Linked DNA regions of Pseudosulfitobacter pseudonitzschiae. The protein of the gene in region 1 binds, or shares a complex with, the protein of each later gene. Links are inferred from orthologs where the notes say so. Each region holds a gene or a part of one and is shown on either strand. Other genes may lie near its edges.

Region 1 (10,457 bases):
CAACTATCACATGGGCATGGATTTTCTGGTGCTCAGCTTTGTTGTGGTCGTCGTCGGCGGCATGGGCTCTTTGCCCGGTGCGGTGCTGGCAGGCTTTTTGCTGGGGATTCTCGAAGCCTTTGCCTCCATGAACGAGATCAAGGCGATCTTCCCCGGTATCGACCAGATCATCATCTATGTGGTGGCTATCATTATCATTCTGACCCGTCCCCGTGGCCTGATGGGCCGCAAAGGCGTGATGGAGGAATAAGACATGCTCGGACTGACCAAAAAAGACTTTAACCTGTTCATGGTGGTTCTGGTGATGGTGGCGCTGGCCCCCTTCATTCTGAACCCCTTCCCCCAAGGGTCCAGCCTCGCGCAGATGTTCAACGCAGGCTATCCCGACCTGATGCAACGGTTCGTGATCTTCGGTATTCTGGTGATCGGTTTCAATATCCTGTTCGGCCTGACCGGCTATCTCAGCTTTGGTCACGCGGCCTTCTTGGGTGTCGGATCATACTCGGCCGTCTGGATGTTCAAACTGCTGGGCATGAACGTGATCCCCGGCATCCTGCTGTCGATGGTTGTGGCTGGCATCTTTGCGCTGGCCATCGGCTATGTCAGCCTGCGACGCTCGGGCATCTATTTCTCGATCCTGACGCTGGCTTTTGCGCAGATGTCATACAACCTTGCCTATTCGGTGCTGGGCAACCCGGCGTCGAACTTCAATCTGACCAACGGTGAAACCGGCCTGCAACTGCTGCTGACCGATCCGCGCGTGCTGGGGCAATCGACAACTGTCGACGGATCGCTGCCGGTGACCAACTTCTTTGGCATCGCTATGCGCGACAGCTTCGAGCTGCGTCTTGGTGACTGGCTGTTTACCTTTAATGCGGGTTACTACCTGTGCGGTATCATCATGCTGATCTCGTTCTATATCTCGATCCGCATCTTCCGCTCGCCCTTTGGCATGATGCTGCGGGCGGTGAAATCCAACCAGCAACGGATGAACTATACCGGCCTGAACACCAAGCCGTACACATTGGCCGCCTTTGTCATCTCGGGCATCTATGCCGGACTGGCGGGCGGATTGCTGTCCTCGATGGACCCGCTTGCGGGCGCCGAGCGGATGCACTGGACCGCCTCGGGCGAGATCGTGATCATGGCCATTCTGGGCGGTGTCGGCACCCTGATCGGGCCGATCCTTGGCGCAGGCTTTAACGAGTATTTCAAAAACATCCTGAGCAAGATCAACGACGGCGTGCTGCATCAATGGCTGGGTTTTCTGCCTGACGGTGTGGAAGATTTTCTTGTCACTATCATCCACCCCTTCGTTGGCAAGGGCTGGCATCTGACGCTGGGCCTGCTGTTCATGATCGTCATCATCTTCCTGCCCGGTGGTCTGGTCGAAGGCGGCAAACGTCTGGGCCGCATGATCTTTGGCCGCCCCAAACGCAACACAGCCGAAGCCGAGGCGGACGCCGCCAAACGGCGCAACCCCGCAGCCGAATAGGAGAGAGAGACGATGGGTATTCTCGAAGTTAAGAATGTCGGCAAGCGCTTTGGCGGGTTGCAGGCGCTGGGGGACGTAAATCTGAGCATTGCGGAAAACAGTGTGCACGCGATCATCGGGCCCAACGGAGCTGGGAAGTCGACGCTGCTAAACTGTCTGGTCGGCAAACTGATCCCCGACACCGGATCGGTGCTGTTCGACGGCCAGTCGGTATTGGGGCGCAAACCCTATGAAATCAACCAGATGGGCATCAGCCGCGTGTTCCAGACACCGGAAATATTTGGCGATCTGACGGTGATGGAAAACATGATGATCCCCTGCTTTGCCAAGCGGGACGGATCATTTGGGCTGAACGCGCTGACCAACATGTTGGACGACCGCGACATCGTGGAACGGGCCGAACATATGCTGGAAGAGATGAATATGTCAGACAAACGACATATGCATTCCGCATCGCTGTCGCGCGGTGACAAACGGCGGCTGGAGATCGGCATGTGCCTGTCGCAAGAACCCCGTCTGCTGCTGTTGGACGAACCCACCGCTGGCATGGCGCGGGCCGACACCAACAACACCATCGACCTGCTTAAGCAGATCAAGGATGAGCGCGACATTACAATCGCGATCATCGAGCACGACATGCATGTGGTGTTTTCGCTGGCCGAACGGATCACGGTTCTGGCACAGGGCACACCGCTGGTCGAAGACACACCCGACAAAATCAAGGGTCATCCCAAGGTGCGCGAAGCCTACCTTGGCGAAACCCAAGCAGCATAAGGACGGGCAGAATGAACACCAAACCCGACTTCTCGAAGAACGCCAACCACGCGGCGACCGCCCCCGCCTTTCTTTCGGTCTGGGACATGCACGCGTATTACGGCGAAAGCTATATCGTTCAAGGCGTCAGCTTTAACGTCCACGAGGGCGAAATTCTGGCCCTTCTGGGCCGCAACGGGGCGGGCAAGACATCCACCCTGCGGTCAATCGCGCGCATCGGGGACCCCGAGCTGCGCAAGGGCGAAATCTGGCTGGATCACAAGCCACTGCACAATATGTCCAGCCATGAAGCATCACAAGCCGGTCTTGGTCTGGTCCCCGAAGACCGGCGGATCATTCCTGGCCTGACGGTCGAGGAAAACCTGAAGTTGGCCCAGATCGCGCCCCCTGTAGGCTGGTCGATCCAGCGGCTTTATGACCTGTTCCCGCGTCTGGGCGAGCGGCGTATGCAAGAGGGCGTGACCCTGTCGGGCGGTGAACAACAGATGCTGGCGATAGCCCGCGCGCTGGCCCGCGACATCAAAGTGCTGTTGCTGGACGAACCCTATGAGGGGCTGGCCCCCGTCATCGTCGACGAGATCGAAAAGACACTGCGCATTATCAAGGATCAGGGCATCACCACAGTGATCGTCGAACAGAACGCTGTGCGCGCGCTCGAACTGGCGGATCGCGCAGTGATTCTTGACACTGGGGGCATCGTTTTTGACGGCACCGCCGCCGAAGTTCTCGAAAACAAGGAACTGCGCGAAGAGTATCTGGCGATCTAACCTTGCCTTATACAACTATAAACTGAAACCGGCCAAGTTGGCCGGTTTTGGGTGAACACTATCAGAACAACGCACGCCTGATCCAAGCCGACATGACCTTGGGTGGCAGCAGCGGTCTATAGACAACTATGGCACCCCATCGGTGGGGAAGTGCGCATGGGCGATGACAACGATTTTTACAGCGCTGTGCAGGATGGCACGAACGCCAGCAACTTCAATAACCCAACCGTCTTTGCCTCGAAGGTGCACGGCCACGACGTGTTGAACGGCCACGGTGGCGACGGTGCGTTGACCGGTGACAACTTTGTGGCGCCGGACGATGCGTTGATCACGGCCTAAGCCATTGGAATTGCGGGCTGTGTGTCAGAGCAGCGCCCGCAATTCCGTCTTCAACACCTTGCCGTAGTTGTTCTTGGGCAGGGCATCGACGTGGACATAGACTTTGGGTGCCTTGAACCGCGCGATGCGGTCGCGGCAAAGCGCGTCCAGTTCGGCTTTGGTGGCTGTGCCAACCACAAAGGCCACGACCTCCTCGCCCCAATCCGCATGTGGCCGCCCGACAACCGACACTTCGCGCACATCAGGATGGCTTTGCAGCACTTCTTCAACTTCGCGCGGATAGATGTTGCTTCCACCTGAAATAATCACATCCTTTGATCGGTCCTGAAGCGTCAGATAGCCGTGGGCGTCCAGCATTCCGATGTCGCCGGTCATCAGCCAGCCGTTACGCAGGGCGTCTGCCGTGGCGCGCGGATTGTTCCAATAGCCCAGCATAACGGGCGCGCCACGCACCATAATCTCGCCCGGTTGGCCAGCGGGCAGAAACGCCCCGTGGCTGTCGCAAATCCCCACTTCGACGCAAGACTGCGCCCGCCCCACCGAGGCCACCCGCGCCATATCATCGCCCGCCACATCCGCCCGTGACAGGGCCGTGATCGCCATCGGACATTCGCCCTGCCCATATATCTGCACGAACACATCCCCCAAAGCGGCGCGCGCGGCCAGAATATCAGCCAAATACATCGGCCCACCCGCGTAAACCACCGTGCGCAATCCTTGGCCGGACCGGGCAGATGCAGTCGCATAGGACGTCAAACGGGAGACCATCGTGGGCGCTGCGAACATATGAACGTCGCCAAAATATGCTGCCAGGTCAAGGATTTCCGCCGGATCAAAGCCACCAGAAGCGGGGCAGACATGGCGCGCGCCCACGCGCACGTGCATCAGGTTATACAAACCCGCACCGTGGCTCATTGGTGCCGCATAAAGTGCTGCATCGCTGCCTTTAACCTGATCCACATCGGCAAAGAAGCTGAGCGCCATGGCCATCAGATTGCCATGCGACAGCATAACCCCCTTGGGTTTGCCCGTGGTACCCGAGGTGTAAAACAGCCACGCCAGATCAAATTCAGCGCGGTCCACAGGGCGGATGACCGGTGTGGCTTGGGGCAGATCCTCGACAATTCGGACAGTCACCTTGGCGGCGCGCAAAGCGCCCGCCTGCGCTGTCGTGGCAAAAACCACCTTTGCGCCGGAATCCTCCAGAATGAATGCCGCCTCGCGCCCGTGCAGCTTGGCGTTAACCGGCACAACACAAACGCCCGCGTACCAACAGCCCCACATAACCACAAGGAAATCGGGCACATTCGCCATGAATATGGCCACCCGGTCACCGGGCACCACACCCTGTGCGCCCAACCAACCTGCCAGTTCGCGCGCCAGCCGATCGAATGTGCCATAATCGGCCACCGCTTCGGTGCCCAGATACAACGCCTGCGCACGCGGGTCTGCTGCCGCCGACCGCTCAAGCCATGTTGCCAGATTCATCCCCTGCCCCCCGCACGCCTATTGCCCGCATTATGGCTTGGGCAGGCACCTGCTTCAATCTGCCAAAGCCATGCTTTCCAATGCAGCACTTCTGGCCTATAACCTGACCCCAGAACAGGGGGCGTTCAACGCCCCTGACAAGAGGTCGAGGACGACAATGACAAAGAACAAACACGACGACGACGTGGCCTTTATCAAGGCGCTGGCCGAGCTGCTGCGCGAAAACGATCTGACAGAGCTTCAGGTCAAACGCGACTATGCCGAAGATGACAGTCTGAACGTGCGCGTCACACGCGAACACCCGCCCGTGGCCGGCTATGCCCCCGCCCCGGCCCAGACTTCCGCAGCCCCTGCCGCTGCTGCCCCTTCCGCCGCCGCCGTTGCGGCACCCGCTGCAAACGAAGACCCCGCAGACCATCCCGGTGCAGTGACCTCGCCGATGGTTGGCACCGTTTACATGCAAGCCGAGCCCGGTGCGCCCTCGTTCATCTCGGTCGGGACCACCGTTACCGAAGGCGACACGCTGCTGATCGTCGAAGCGATGAAAACCATGAACCACATTCCAGCCCCGCGTGCTGGCACCGTCAAGCGTATCCTTGTGGATGATGGCGCGGCGGTCGAATTTGGCGCTCCGCTTGTGATCCTGGAATAAGGATCTGACAATGTTTAATAAAATCCTGATTGCCAACCGTGGAGAGATTGCCCTGCGCGTCATCCGCGCGGCCCGCGAAATGGGAATCGGCAGTGTTGCGGTCCATTCGACCGCCGATAGTGATGCAATGCACGTGCGCATGGCAGACGAAAGCGTCTGCATCGGCCCGCCCGCATCCGCACAGTCCTATCTGTCGATCCCATCGATCATCGCAGCCTGCGAAATCACTGGAGCCGAGGCGATTCACCCCGGCTATGGTTTCCTGTCCGAAAATGCCAGCTTTGTGCAGATTATTCAGGATCATGACCTGACCTTTATCGGCCCGACCGCCGACCACATCCGAGTCATGGGCGACAAGATCACTGCCAAGGATACGATGAAAAAGCTGGGCGTGCCCTGTGTGCCCGGATCCGATGGCGGCGTGGACACGCTGGAAGACGCCAAGCGTATTGGCGTCGAAATGGGCTATCCCGTCATCATCAAGGCAACGGCCGGTGGTGGGGGCAAGGGCATGAAAGTCGCCCAATCCGCCGCCGAGATGGAAAAGGCGTTTATGACCGCCCGCGCCGAGGGCAAATCGAACTTCGGCAACGACGAAGTCTATATCGAGAAATATCTAACCACGCCGCGCCACATCGAAATTCAGGTCTTTGGCGACGGCAAGGGCAACGCGGTGCATCTGGGCGAGCGGGACTGTTCGCTGCAACGGCGTCACCAGAAAGTGTTCGAAGAGGCACCCGGCCCCACGATCACCCAAGAAGAACGCGACCGCATTGGCAAAATCTGCGCCGACGCCTGCGCCAACATCAACTATATCGGTGCGGGCACGATCGAATTTCTGTATGAAAACGGCGAGTTCTATTTTATCGAAATGAACACCCGTCTTCAGGTGGAGCACCCTGTAACCGAAGGGGTTTTCGGCGTCGATCTGGTGCGTGAACAAATCCGTGTGGCCGCTGGCCTGCCGATGTCGTTCACGCAGGACGATCTGAAGATCAACGGCCACGCTATCGAAGTCCGCATCAACGCCGAGCGTTTGCCCAATTTTGCGCCCTGCCCCGGCCGGATCACGCAATATCATGCGCCTGGCGGTCTGGGCGTTCGGATGGATTCAGCCCTCTATGACGGCTATTCGATCCCGCCCTATTACGACAGCCTGATCGGCAAGCTGATCGTTCATGGTCGTGACCGGCCCGAAGCACTGGCGCGTCTGCACCGTGCCTTGGGCGAACTGATCGTGGACGGGGTGGACACCACCATCCCGCTGTTTGATGCGCTGCTGCAAGAGCCTGACATCCATTCGGGCAACTACAACATTCACTGGCTGGAACACTGGCTGGAGACGCATCTGCAGCCTGCATAATGGATCTCACGCCAGAGATTCTGCTGCACGGCTACAGCATCGGGATTTTCCCGATGGCAGAACACCGCGACGATCCGGAAATTTTCTGGGTCGATCCGCGCAGGCGCGGGGTCATGCCGCTGGACGGGTTCCACATGTCCCGCAGCCTTGCCCGCGCCATGCGGCGCAGTACTTGGCGGGTGGCGATCAACGCAGACTTCGACGGCACCGTCGAAGCCTGTGCCGACCGCGCCGAAACCTGGATCAATGCCGAGATTCGCAGCCTTTACAATGCCCTGCACAATCTGGGACACGCTCATTCCTTCGAGATTCACGAAGGGCGGGAACTGGTAGGCGGAGTTTACGGGGTGACCTTGGGCACTGCGTTCTTTGGCGAAAGCATGTTTTCACGGCGCACAAATGCATCCAAAATGGCACTGGGGGCCTGTGTTGATCATCTGCGACGTTGCGGTTTTACCCTGTTCGACACGCAGTTTCTGACCGACCATCTGGCATCGCTGGGTGGTATCGAAGTGTCACGCGCGGCCTATCACAAGATGTTGGAGCGTGCGTTAAACGGCAAGGCCAGCTTTACCACGCTGCCCCCCGCCACCCTTCAGGAGGTGGTGCAGCGCAGCACCCAAACGTCGTAGCGCGGGTGTTCCATAGCACTTAGCGCCGGAGACGAGGCGATCATCCAGCCGGAAAAAATCACCCCTTCACGGCCCTGCTGACTAACTTCAATCGAAGCAAATGCATCGCCCGCAGGGTTGCCCGCAGGATAGCGGCATTCGCGCAGCACGATGTTCAGATGTCCGAACTTAAAGCTTTGGCCTGCAGCAATTTCCATATCGGTGACGTGGCCGTTGAACGTGTCCAACCCACGCAAAACCGCGCCGTCCGCAGTTGCGGTTTCTTGCGCGGCCACAGGCACCGCAAGGGCCATCAGCCCCAAAGCCATCAAAAGGCGTTTCACTGTGCCGCCTCTTCACTGCCGCCGCTGACGAATTTCAACAACAGTGAAATCAGGGACACGGCCCCTTGGGTGTCGGCGATCACATCGCCCGGCTCGAAGTAAAAGGGCGATCCACCGGGGAATATCTCGACAAAATTGCCGCCCAGCAACCCTTCGGAGCTGATCACGATGGCGCTGTCGTCAGGAATTTCGATAGATTTGGACACCGCCACAGTGGTATCTGCGCGAAAAGTTTCAGGGTTCAGCGAAACACCAGACACGGTGCCCACCTTGACGCCCGCCAACCGCACATCGGTGCCGACGCTTACACCCTCAAGGCTGCGAAAGCTGGCTTGCAACGGGTAGCTGTCACCGCCTGTTTTCAGACCTGCCACTTGTGCCGCATAGATGCCAAAGGCCACAGCAGCAGCCAGCACAACACCGCCCACCAAAACTTCTGTTGTGTTTTCAGACATTTACTCGGGGCTCCACGCCTCGTAATCGGTGCGGTCCGCAGGCTGCACGCGGCGGATCGAACCCGCAGGCGCATAGGCCGACGGGGTGCCGGTCAGGTTTTCCTGATGCGGTTTTTCCCACGGCTTATGAACCAACGGCTTGTCCGTGGGCGGCTCGTCCCATGTGTGGTGCAGCCAGCCGTGCCAGTTGGGATCAACGCGCGTTGCTTCCGCCTCGCCGTTGAAGATCACCCAGCGTTTACTGTCGTCGGCATTGCGGTAGAAAATATTGCCCTCGGCATCTTCGCCCACTTTGTTGCCCTTGCGCCATGTGAACAGTTGGGTGTTCAGGGTTTGCCCGTTCCACCACGTCACCGCGCGCAACATTGATTTGAGAATACCCATTTCGGCCTCCGAAAGCTTTGTCATGTCTATGCCGCATACCGCGCCCAAGGTCCAGTGGACAGGTGCGCACGGACGGCTATTCGGGCGGTTACGCGCCCGCCAGCGCCGTCACTTCGATCTCGATCAGGTATTTGGGGTCGATCAGACCACATTCGATCATCGTGGCAACGGGCGGGTTGGCGCCAAATGTCTCTTGCAGCTTGGGCCAACAGGCTTCGAAATCGGCCGCGTTGGGCAGCATATAGGTCACGCGCACTGCGTTTTCGAATCCGCTGCCTGCCTCGGTCAGCACCTTGCCAATGATCGCCAGAGCATCGGCACATTGCGCCTCGACGGTGTCGCCCTGCCCCACGGTGCCCGCCACATGGACAAAGCCGCCCGCAACCACGGCGCGGCAATAGCCAATCTTGGCCTCGAATGCGCCGCCTGAGTGTATCCGTTTGATTGTCATGTCGTATTTCCACTGTTGCCACGAAAAAGGCGGCGCTTGCGCACCGCCTTTGTCACATTATCCAAGGCAGCCGCCTTAGCCCGCTGTAGCAGGTGTTTTTTCCGCATCGGCGTGGATCATCAGCGGGGCGGCGTCAGAATTGACCGCCTCTTCGTTGACAACCACTTCGGTTACGCTGTCCAGGCCGGGCAGTTCGAACATGGTGTCCAGAAGAATATCTTCCAGAATCGACCGCAGGCCCCGCGCACCGGTTTTGCGTTGGATCGCGCGTTTTGCAATCGCGGTCAGCGCATCATCGGTAAAGGTCAGCGCCGTATCTTCCAGCTCGAACAGACGCTGATATTGTTTGACCAGCGCGTTCTTGGGCTGGGTCAGGATCGTGACCAGCGCATCTTCATCCAGATCTTCAAGCGTTGCCAGAACCGGCAGACGTCCGACAAATTCAGGAATCAAACCGAATTTCAACAGATCCTCGGGCTCGAGATCGGTAAATATCTCGCCCACGCCGCGTTCGTCATTGTCGCGCACATCGGCACCAAAGCCCATAGCCGACCCTTTGCCGCGCGCTGCGATGATCCGGTCAAGACCCGCAAAAGCCCCGCCGCAGATGAACAGGATGTTCGTGGTATCCACTTGCAGGAATTCCTGCTGCGGATGCTTGCGCCCGCCCTGCGGTGGCACAGATGCCACTGTGCCCTCCATTAGCTTCAACAGCGCCTGCTGCACGCCCTCGCCCGAGACATCGCGGGTGATCGACGGGTTTTCCGACTTGCGGGTGATCTTGTCGACTTCGTCGATATAGACGATGCCGCGTTGCGCACGTTCAACGTTGTATTCGCTGGATTGCAACAGCTTGAGGATGATGTTCTCGACATCCTCGCCCACATAACCGGCTTCGGTCAGCGTGGTGGCATCTGCCATCGTGAACGGCACATCCAGAATTCGCGCCAGCGTTTGCGCAAGCAGCGTCTTGCCGCAGCCGGTGGGGCCGATCAGCAGGATGTTCGATTTCGAAAGTTCGATATCCCCGCCCTTTTGGGCGTGGTTCAACCGTTTATAGTGGTTGTGCACGGCCACCGAAAGCACACGCTTGGCCATCGCCTGACCGATCACATAATCGTCGAGCACGCCGCAGATGTCCTTGGGCGTCGGCACACCGTCGGTCGACTTCAGCCCGCTGGCCTTGGTCTCTTCGCGGATGATGTCCATGCACAGCTCGACGCATTCATCACAGATGAACACCGTGGGCCCTGCAATCAGCTTGCGGACCTCGTGCTGGCTTTTGCCGCAAAAACTGCAATAAAGCGTATTTTTGCTGTCGCCGCCTGAATTGT
Region 2 (10,501 bases), 2.4 Mb from region 1 along the record:
CTCGCGCGGTTGTTCTGAACGCACAGGGTGATCATTTTTGTGCCGGATTGGATTTGGTTGAACACCACACCGAAAACCGCCGTCCCGAAGATTTTATGCACCTGTGCCTGCGCTGGCACGAAGCATTCAACAAGATGGAATATGGCGGCGTCCCAATCATCGCAGCGCTGAAGGGGGCCGTGGTTGGCGGTGGACTTGAATTGGCGTCAGCCGCCCATGTGCGCGTGATGGACCCGACAACCTATTTCGCCCTGCCCGAAGGCCAGCGTGGTTTGTTCACTGGCGGTGGTGCAACGATTCGCGTGGCCGATCTGGTGGGTAAGGCGCGGATGATCGACATGATGCTGACGGGCCGTGTCTATAAAGAGGACGAGGCCGTGCAGGTGGGGCTTGCCCAATACCGCGTAAAAGACAGCCAAACCAAGGCGCTGGAACTGGCGCGCACCGCAGCACAGAACCCGCCGCTGTCAAATTTTGCAATCTGTTCGGCCATCAGCCACATGCAGAATATGTCGGCACTGGATGCGGCCTATGCTGAAAGCGTGGTGGCCGGCATCGTCAACACCCAAGAAGCCTCGCGCGACCGGCTGGATGCTTTTGCCAAAGGTACAGCGGCGCGCGTGCGCCCGGACTGATCCCGTTTAGGTCGTTTCGACACAATGACGACGGAAGGCGCGCTTGAGCATGTCCAGCTCGGCGCGCAGCAGGTCTATTTCGGCGCGGATGTCGTCGCCCAGCACTTCGCCCGCAATCAGGTGAAAATGCGCCAGCTTGGTGCCGTCTTTGGCGTCGGTGATAACAAAGGTCTGAACTCCTTCGGTGATGGCCTCGGCGGGGATCGGCACTTGCAACAGCCAGTGCCCCTGTTCGTGGTCCTCGGTCAGCTGCACGTTGGCAACTGGTTTATCCAGATTGTGCACGGCCAGTTTCGGCACCTCGGTGCTTTCCGAACTGACGATGCCCTGCCAGATGCCGTTGATGATCTTGGTGCCTGTGACGGTCAGAATGCTCATGAGTTCGGCCTTTCGTTACAGGGCAGCGCGCGGGCGGCGTGAGAATGTAAGGTCGCGCAAAATTACCTGATTCATCTCGGGCCCTTCAAAGATCAGATCGACCCAGACTTTTTCCACCCGTTTTTCGTTCAGGTTGGAATAGGCCAGATCGAATTCAACCACGATGTCTTCTTCATGCAAGGGCAATTCGCGTACGATCTGTTCGGTGTTGGGGCCGTGTTTGATATTGAGCCGAGCGAAGATTTCCAGCGGTTTTTCCATCTCGACGATGCATGACATGCGCACCAAATGCGTCCGACGCAGACCTTCTGCCGCCGCTTCGGGCAGGTCCACCACCAGCGACAGAAATGATCCGTCAAAGCTGAACACGTCCATGCGCAGACCATAGGGCGCGATGTCTTCCTCGCGGGTGTTGCGCAGTTGGCGAAGGGTCAACTCGCTTAGCTTGCAGTCGTGAAACAGGGTCACTTCGCTGCCCAGCATGGATTTTGTCTGAACCGACGACATGCCCGGCCTGTGCAGCGGCCCGCGCCAAAGTTCCGGTCGCCATGCCCAATCCGAATTATGTGGTTTCGCAAACCTGGTCGACCCGATCACCGGCAGCGCCAGACGTTCGTCGGCGGTGTGAATCAACCTGTCGATATGCGCCCGCATCAGCCGTGCGCTGTTACGCAACTGACGCAGGGTGTGCAGGTTCACGTTGCCTGCATTGCGTGCGGCACGCGCCCAGCGGCGCATGGTACGTTTATGCGACAAACGCTCTAGTAAACTGATCTTGTTTTCTGCCACGGGCCGTTTCGCCTCTGGTGCTGCTCTTTCGCTATCTAACGAAAAGCTTTCTATCAAATAAACCGGCAATCGCAGGCGCGGCGCGAATTTCAGCGGTTGTGGTATTTAGTCAGGCGTCGTCGGTGCAATCGCAAGGGCTGTGACAGGGGTCGCTGCACGCACGCGGGTGCGTTGCATCAATTGATCCAGAATACGGCCACCTTCGCTGCCAATTGCGCCGCTGTCGTCGGTCCCGTATATCGCCAAACCGATGCGATGTGGCCCAACCTGACCGGCGCCGCGCCAGTGGGTGGCCGACAGGCCCTTGCGGGCCGGTTCGGTACCCTGAACCTGTAGTAAAACAGTGTCTCTGGTCTCTTTCTTGTCCAGGACAGTGCCATCGGACAGGGCGGCCTGCATCGCTGTAGCAGTGATCGGCGGGGCGTCTGCGGGGGATCTGGTCAGGCTGACGGTGATCAGCCCCAAGGGTGCGCCAAAGGCCCCGTCCGGATCGCCCAGCGTGTCGCAGCGGGCCAGCAGCGCAAAGTCAGCTTTCAGGCTGCGCCGGTCGATACAAAAGCCGTCTGGCGCCACAAGGGTCACGGAACCATTGGCCATCGCTGTTTCGCGCAGCGGCGCGTTTGTCGCGCCGCCGCCCACATCACATCCCGCAAGGGCGATCAGCCCCGCAAGGATGGCACCTTTACAGGTCCCAATATTCATGCCGCTCAAGCTTGGCACCGGGATGGGTGACCGCCCCTTTGTACGTCGCACCGACCAGTTGCGCATACTTCCACAGCGCACCTGCGCCATAGATCGTTTCACGCGGGCCTTTCCAGTTGGCCTTGCGCTCTTCCAGTTCGTCATCGCTTAGCGCCACGTTGATAGTGCCCTCGATGGCGTTGATGGTGATCACATCGCCATCTTTCAGGAACGCAATCGGCCCGCCATGTGCGGCCTCTGGTCCGACGTGACCCACACAGAACCCGCGGGTCGCACCCGAGAAACGACCGTCGGTGATCAGCGCCACCTTTTTGCCCATGCCCTGACCGGACAGGGCTGCGGTGGTCGCCAGCATCTCACGCATACCCGGACCACCCGAAGGGCCCTCGTTGCGGATGACGAACACGTCACCTTCTTCATAGGTGCGTTTCTGTACAGATTCGAACGCATCTTGTTCACATTCGAAGACGCGTGCAGGACCGGTAAAGATCTGGTGCTGGGCTTCCATGCCCGCAACCTTCACGATGGCACCCTCGGGGGCGATGTTGCCCTTGAGGCCGACAACGCCGCCGGTTTTGGTCAGCGGAGTCTCGATCGGATAGATCACCTTGCCGTCTGCTTCGAGGTCGATCTTGTCCAGCTCTTCGCCGATGGAGTAGCCGGTGGCGGTCATGCAATCTTCGTGGATCAAGCCCGCTTTGCGCAGTTCCTTCATCACGACAAAAATGCCGCCTGCCTCGTAGAGGTCTTTGGCCACATATTGGCCGCCCGGTTTTAGGTCGACGAAATAGGGCGTCTCGCGGAAGATGTCGCAGACGTCATCAAGGAAAAAGTCGATGCCTGCCTCGTGTGCCATTGCGGGCAGGTGCAGACCCGCGTTGGTCGACCCGCCGGTGCAGGCCACAACGCGCGCGGCGTTTTCCAACGACTGGCGCGTGACGATGTCACGGGCACGGATGTTTTTCTCGATCAGGTTCATCACCGCTGCACCGGACGCTTCGGCGTATTGGTCGCGGCTTTCGTAGGGTGCAGGCATGCCCGAGGAGTTAGGCAGCGCAAGGCCGATTGCCTCGGACACGCAGGCCATAGTGTTGGCGGTAAACTGGCCACCGCAGGCACCGGCGGACGGGCAGGCGACGCGTTCCAGAACGTCCAGCGCCGCGTCGGACATATCGCCGTTCTGGTGGCGACCAACCGCCTCGAACATATCCTGAACGGTCAGGTCACGGTTGGCGAAATCGGCTGGAACCGCAGGGTTGTTCGGTGCCTTGCCCGGCAGGATCGACCCGCCATAGAGAAAGACCGACGGCACGTTCAGACGGATCATTGCCATCATCATACCCGGAAGCGATTTGTCGCAACCCGCAAGGCCGACCAGCGCGTCATAGCAGTGGCCGCGCATTGTCAGCTCGACTGTGTCGGCAATCGCCTCGCGCGATGCCAGCGACGACCGCATGCCTTCGTGGCCCATGGCGATGCCGTCAGTGACGGTGATCGTGGTGAACTCGCGCGGCGTGCCAAAGGCGGATTTGACGCCCATCTTGACCGCTTGGGCCTGACGGTTCAACGAAATGTTGCAAGGGGCCGCTTCGTTCCAGCAGGTAGCGACACCGACCAGAGGCTGGTGAATCTCCTGCTCGGTCATGCCCATGGCATAATAATATGACCGGTGCGGCGCGCGTTCGGGCCCCTCGGTCACATGACGGCTTGGCAATTTGGATTTGTCGAATTTGCCCTTGAGCATTTTGGCCTCCCGATGATGCGTTGTCTTTGCAATAACGGGCGGCGGTTTAAGGTACAAGATGCAAGGCAGATAAGTAAAACAGGCGCGTGCTGTATGATTGCACAGATGCAAGGCCGCTGACGCACAGCGCCGCAGCTTGATTTAACCTGTTGCGGCACATACTTTTGTCTACTGAATTCCCTCGCGCCCGCGCGGCAAACCTAGGCGGGTCTATGGAACCATCACTTTTCAGTTTCATCTGGAGATATTCCAAACGCGAACAGGTGCTATTGCTGCTGGTCACGCTGGTCACTTTTCCGTTTCTTTACGCCACGCTGGAACTGCCCAAACGGATCATCAACGACGCCATTGGTGCCGATTCCGATACCATACCGCTGTTGGGGGTCGATCTGGCGCAAGTCGAATTCCTGATGTTGCTGTGCGGCCTCTATCTGCTGGCCGTGCTGGTGCATGGCCTGCTGAAAATGCGCCTGAACACGATGAAAGGGATCGTATCCGAACGGATGTTGCGCCGCCTGCGCTATACGTTGATCGCACGCATGATGCGGTTTCCGCGCAGCTATTTCCGCACCACATCGCAGGGTGAAATGGTCAGCATGGTCACGTCCGAGGCCGAGCCGATGGGCGGGCTGATGGGCGATGCGCTGGCGCAACCGGTGTTTCAGGCGGGGCAGATGGTGATCATCGTGGTGTTCCTGTTTGCGCAAAGCATCTGGTTCGGGCTGGCCGGTGTTGCGCTGATTCCATTGCAGGCGTGGCTGATACCGATGCTGCAACGGCAGATCAATGTGCTGAACAAGGCGCGGATCGTCGAAGTGCGCGCGCTGTCCTCGGAAATCGGGGAAAGTGCGGCAGGTGTAACCGATCTGCGCACCAATGGCGGCTGGCGCTACCGGTTGGCACAGTTCACCGACCGGTTGGGGCGGTTGTTCGATATCCGCTACAAGATTTACCAAAAGAAATTTTTCATGAAGTTTCTCAATAACTTCATTACCCAGCTGACGCCGTTCTTTTTCTATTCCGTGGGCGGCTATCTGGCGATCAAAGGCCAGATTTCGGTGGGGGCGCTGGTTGCAGCCCTTGCCGCCTACAAAGACCTGTCAAGTCCGTGGAAAGAACTGCTGACTTATTACAACCAAGTGCAGGATATGTCGGTGCGCTGGGAGGTTGTGACCGAACGCTTTGATCCCAAAGGGTTGATTGATGCCGACAAATTCGAAGGAGCGCCCAAGACCATTCCGCATCTGGACGGTGACATCGTGCTGGATGGGGTCTCTGTGCGCAACGCGGACAGTAACATGGTGCTGGAGAACATCAGCCTGACCATCCCTGCGGGTGCGCGGGTTGCCATTCAGGTTGCCAGCCAGATCGAAAGGACCGCGCTGGCCGAAGTTCTGACGCGCGAGGTGACGCCGACGCGGGGGCGTGTGACCATGTCGGGGCACGATCTGGCAGACCTGCATCAGGCGGTGATCGCCGCGCGCATAGGCTATGCCCATTCGCGGCCCTATCTGTTCGACGGCACGTTGGGCAGCAATCTGTTGATGCCCTTGATGACCAGCCCGCGCACAGTGCTGTGGGACCCGGGCAAAAAGGACCGCGCAGGCATCGAGGCGGGACGGGCGGGCAACAGTCTGGACAGTCTGCGTGCCGATTGGGTCGATCCGGGACTGGCTGGTCTGAACGACCCCGGCGAGATCCGCGCATGGTGGTTCAAGCTGGTCAATGCTGTTGGCATCGAGGACCAGATGGTGCGCCGCATGATGGCTTCTGCCATCAATCTGGCCCAGCATCCGAAGTTGGCCCAGTCCATCGTCGCCCTGCGCCCCGAGATCGAGCGCCGGTTGGCCGCCTCTGGTCTGGATGAAGTGGTCAACCGCTTTTATCCGGACCGGTTCAACCCGTCGCTGCCGCTGGGCGGCAACCTGTTGTTCGCGGTCCCGAGGTTCAGCATCAGCCAGCAGGCATTGGTCGACGAGGGCCGTTTCCTGAGCCTGATCACCGAGAAGGGGCTGGCCGAACAGGGCATCGCGATTTCGCAGACGCTGATGGAAACTCTGCTGCAAACATTTGGGCGGGACGGCACCAGCCACCCGCTGTTCACTGCTCTGGGAATCGAAGAAGAGATGTACGAGCAGTTGGTCGACATCGCCGAGCGTCGCCGCTTGAGCGGTGATGCGGCGCTGAGCGATGACGAATTCGCGCTGCTTTTAACCGTGCCCTTTGCGCTGACGGCTGAACAGCTGGGCGCGGCTTTTCCCGAAAGCTTCAAGGATGAAATCCTGAAAATCCGCCGCGAACACGGCGCATCCCTGCGGACGATGATGACGGATATGTTCGTGCCCATCGCTCCGGAAAACTACCTACCGCTTTTGACGATTCTGGAAAACGCATTGTATGGCCGCGTGTCCGCGATGGCGGGGGCGCGGGCCAGTGAGGTCGAAGATCTGGTCTGCGGGCTGCTGATCGACGAAGGGCTGCAAGAGCTGGTGGCCGAGACCATCTTTGACATTCCCACAGGTCTGGCCGGCATCAAGATTCCGACAGTGTTTCAGGAACGCGCGGCCTTCAGTCGTGCAGCAATCAAACGGCCCGACATTCTGGTTCTGGACCGCGCATTGGCCAGCCACAACAGCGTGCAGCGTCGTTCTGCACGCAGCGGTTTGCGCGACCTTCTGCCCCGGTCGACGCTGATTTTCATGGAGGAATCCTTTGAAAACCCGGATGCTTATGACTTGTTCGTCGAGATCAGGAACGGGCGCATCGACGGCATCCTGACCAACGACAGCGAAGACGAAACCAGTTCCGGCGCGGATGATCTGCGGCGCAAACTGCGGGTGATCGGACGTACCGAACTGTTCGGGAAAATGGATGCGCGCAACCAGCGTCTGCTGGCCTTTGCTGCACAATGGTATCCCGTAGAGGCGGGTCAGCGGATTTTCTCGACCATGGAACCCGCGGATGCTGCTTATCTGTGCGTCTCCGGGCAGGCTCTGATGAGTTACCGTGACGCGGAGGGCAAAAGCCATCCGGTGACCACCGTCAATCCGGGTAGGGTGATCGGTGATTTGTCGATTATCCTGAACGAGCCACGCCAGATGGATTTGACCGCCACGACCGACGGCAAATTCCTGCGGCTGGGCGCCGAAGAGTTCCGCGCCGTTTACGAGAATGACACCGGCGTGCTGCTGCAACTGTTGCAAAGCGTCGGCACCCATCTGAGCGGGGCTGCAGACCTGTTACGCGACGCACGGCTGGACCTGACCGAACCGCGCGGGCCGGTGGTGCCCTCGCTGGAGGATGAAGAATGATCCGTCCACTTGCCGCCTATGCACCGCATCAGACGTTTGTCGCTCCGGCGCGGGCGCGTGCCCAGCTGTGGCGGTTGGCCGTGGGGTTGGTGTTGGGCGGCGCCGGTTATATCGTGCTGGCCCAATTTTTCTACGACACGCTGATTGCGTTGTATGTACCCGACGATGCAACGGCCTTTGCCGAAGAACTGCAAAGCGGCAGCACGCCCTTTGCCATGTTTGCCCTGCTGTTCAGCTTTGGCGCGATGACCCTGACGCTGGCGCTGGTTGTGGCGATGGTTCACAACCGCTCTGTCCTGACCCTGCTGGGTCCGTTGCGCCCTTTTGCGAAACAGTTTCAGCAGGCTGCGGTGGCAGTGGTGGTGCTGTCTGGTGCGTTGTGGATTTTGCCGCCTTGGGGGATGGAGCCGCCGATGCTGCCAGGGCTGCCCGTTGGCCTGTGGGCCGGATTGCTGCCCCTGTCGCTTTTGGCGGTTCTGGTGCAGGTCAGCGCCGAAGAACTTCTGTTTCGCGGCTATCTCCAGCAGCAACTGGCCGCGCGGTTTGCGTCTCCGCTGGTGTGGATGGTGCTGCCGTCGGCATTGTTCGCGCTGGGCCATTATGCGCCCGCGGTGGCGGGCGGCAATGCAATCTGGATCGTGGCTTGGGCAGGCATCTTTGGCCTGTTGATGGCCGATCTGACCGCGCGGTCCGGCACTCTTGGCCCTGCGATTGCTGTGCATTTCATCAATAACGTAATTGCTATGGTGCTTACGGCAATGCCCGATGATCTGTCTGGCCTTGCGCTGTATCTGATGCCGTTCTCGTTGGCGGATGAAGCTGCGGTGGCGCAATGGTTGCCGGTAGACTTCGGGATCATGCTGACCAGCTGGCTGGCCGTGCGTCTTACCCTGCGCCGTTGATTGCAATTGTCGGTCTTGGGCATTATCTGGGGGACCAACAGGCCAGCAGAAAGTGCACACATGAACTGGATCAACAACTACGTCCGGCCCCGGATCAACTCGATTTTTTCGCGTCGCGAGACACCGGACAATCTGTGGACCAAATGCGATGAGTGCGGCACCATGCTGTTCCACCGCGAGGTTAGCGACAATCTGAACGTCTGCACCAATTGCGGCCACCACATGAATATCACTCCGCGCGACCGCTTTCGTGCACTGTTCGATGGCGGTATCTTTACACAGGTCAGCGTGCCGACGCCCAACACCGACCCGCTGCATTTTCGCGATCAAAAGAAATACCCCGACCGGATGAAAGCCGCCCAGAAGGCCACCGGTGAAGCCGAGGCGATGTTGGTCGCCACAGGCGAGATCGGGCGCACTCCCATTGTGGCCTGCGCGCAGGACTTTACCTTCATGGCAGGTTCTATGGGCATGTACGTTGGCAACGCGATCATTGCCGCCGCCGAAGAGGCGGTAAAGCTGAAGCGGCCGCTGATTCTGTTTTCCGCCGCCGGTGGTGCGCGCATGCAGGAAGGTATCCTGTCGCTGATGCAAATGCCCCGCACCACGGTTGCCGTGCAGATGCTGAAAGAGGCGAATCTGCCCTATATCGTCGTGCTGACCCACCCGACCACGGGTGGCGTGACGGCGTCATATGCGATGCTGGGCGACGTGCATATTGCCGAACCCAATGCGTTGATCTGCTTTGCAGGGCCGCGTGTGATTGAACAGACCATTCGCGAAAAACTGCCCGAGGGGTTCCAGCGTGCCGAATATCTGCTGGACCACGGGATGCTGGATCGCGTGACCCCACGCACCGAGTTGCGTGACGAGTTGATTACGATCACTCGTATGCTTTTGGGGCTGCCGCCCGCTGTCAAAGGCGATTTGCCCGCACCCGAACCGGCCATCGAAGCACCCAAAACCACTTCTGCCCCGACGCCTGCGGCGCAGCCTGCGCCGACATCATCCAAAAAATGACCGCGGACGGTTCTGATGTCATCCTGCAACGGATGATGGCGCTGCACCCCAAGATCATCGACCTGACGCTGGACCGTGTCTGGCGTTTGCTGGATGCGCTGGGCAACCCGCAGAACGATCTGCCGCCGGTAATTCACATTGCGGGCACCAACGGCAAAGGATCGACTCAGGCGATGATCCGCGCAGGGCTTGAGGCGGCAGGCAAGCGTGTACATGCTTATACCTCGCCGCATCTGGCGCGATTTCACGAACGTATCCGGCTGGCAGGTGAACTGATTTCCGAGGACGCGCTGAGCGCGGTTCTGGACGAGTGTTATGCGGCCAACAACGGCGAAACGATCACTTATTTCGAGATTACGACCATCGCCGCGATCCTTGCCTTTGCGCGCACCCCTGCGGATTACACTTTGCTTGAGGTGGGTCTGGGCGGACGTCTGGACGCCACCAATGTGATCGAAAAACCTGCGATGACGGTGATTACGCCGGTCAGCATAGATCACCAGCAGTTTCTGGGCGACACATTGGCCCAGATTGCGGGCGAAAAGGCGGGAATTATCAAACGCGGCGTGCCCTGCGTGGTTGGACCGCAGGACGCCGCCGCGCTGGATGTGATCGAAGGCGTCGCCGCCCGTCTGGGCGCGCCGCTGATGGTCTATGGCCAGCACTGGCACATCGGACCTGATCACGGGCGCATGGCATTTCAGGACGACGGCGGCCTGCTGGATCTGCCCTTGCCCAATCTGATCGGGGCGCATCAGATCCAGAACGCAGGCGCGGCGCTGATGGTGTTGCGCGATCTGGGCATGGACGAGGCTGCCTGCACTGCCGCTGTCACCGGTGCGCAATGGCCCGCGCGGATGCAGCGGCTGCGCACGGGGCCGCTGGCCGAGCGTGCAGGCGCTGCCGAATTGTGGCTGGACGGCGGACACAATCCGGCGGCAGGCGAGGCATTGGCGCATGTGCTTGCCAACTTGCCCGACCGGCGCACACATTTGATCTGCGGCATGCTGAACACCAAGG

The links.
Region 2: the proteins of accC (region 1) and accD are in contact, whole or in part, in a solved structure (PDB 8UXZ), measured with the Escherichia coli proteins. The link is inferred for Pseudosulfitobacter pseudonitzschiae from one-to-one orthologs.

The regions. Positions count from the first base shown.
Region 1 is NZ_CP022415.1:986,830-997,286, reverse strand. What follows is about bases 4,758-7,701. They hold accC (acetyl-CoA carboxylase biotin carboxylase subunit), read left to right. Parts: upstream 4,758-5,525; coding sequence 5,526-6,878; downstream 6,879-7,701. Other genes in these bases: SULPSESMR1_RS04745 (DUF2155 domain-containing protein), read right to left, coding at 7,474-7,701; aat (leucyl/phenylalanyl-tRNA--protein transferase), read left to right, coding at 6,878-7,510; accB (acetyl-CoA carboxylase biotin carboxyl carrier protein), read left to right, coding at 5,021-5,515; SULPSESMR1_RS04765 (class I adenylate-forming enzyme family protein), read right to left, coding at 4,758-4,863. Also shown: SULPSESMR1_RS04790 (branched-chain amino acid ABC transporter permease), read left to right, coding at 1-250; SULPSESMR1_RS04785 (branched-chain amino acid ABC transporter permease), read left to right, coding at 254-1,495; SULPSESMR1_RS04780 (ABC transporter ATP-binding protein), read left to right, coding at 1,508-2,269; SULPSESMR1_RS04775 (ABC transporter ATP-binding protein), read left to right, coding at 2,281-3,036; SULPSESMR1_RS04770 (hypothetical protein), read left to right, coding at 3,193-3,375; more of SULPSESMR1_RS04765, read right to left, coding at 3,400-4,757; more of SULPSESMR1_RS04745, read right to left, coding at 7,702-7,833; outer membrane lipid asymmetry maintenance protein MlaD, read right to left, coding at 7,830-8,288; SULPSESMR1_RS04735 (NADH:ubiquinone oxidoreductase subunit NDUFA12), read right to left, coding at 8,289-8,672; SULPSESMR1_RS04730 (RidA family protein), read right to left, coding at 8,761-9,123; ATP-dependent Clp protease ATP-binding subunit ClpX, read right to left, coding at 9,199-10,457. UniProt on the Escherichia coli protein: This protein is a component of the acetyl coenzyme A carboxylase complex; first, biotin carboxylase catalyzes the carboxylation of the carrier protein and then the transcarboxylase transfers the carboxyl group to form malonyl-CoA.
Region 2 is NZ_CP022415.1:3,338,748-3,349,248, forward strand. Bases 7,514-10,501 are described here. They hold accD (acetyl-CoA carboxylase, carboxyltransferase subunit beta), read left to right. Parts: upstream 7,514-8,521; coding sequence 8,522-9,481; downstream 9,482-10,501. Other genes in these bases: SULPSESMR1_RS16410 (ABC transporter transmembrane domain-containing protein), read left to right, coding at 7,514-7,559; SULPSESMR1_RS16415 (CPBP family intramembrane glutamic endopeptidase), read left to right, coding at 7,556-8,461; SULPSESMR1_RS16425 (bifunctional folylpolyglutamate synthase/dihydrofolate synthase), read left to right, coding at 9,478-10,501. Also shown: SULPSESMR1_RS16385 (crotonase/enoyl-CoA hydratase family protein), read left to right, coding at 1-635; SULPSESMR1_RS16390 (hypothetical protein), read right to left, coding at 642-1,013; SULPSESMR1_RS16395 (DUF6478 family protein), read right to left, coding at 1,029-1,751; SULPSESMR1_RS16400 (hypothetical protein), read right to left, coding at 1,908-2,504; ilvD (dihydroxy-acid dehydratase), read right to left, coding at 2,485-4,248; more of SULPSESMR1_RS16410, read left to right, coding at 4,461-7,513.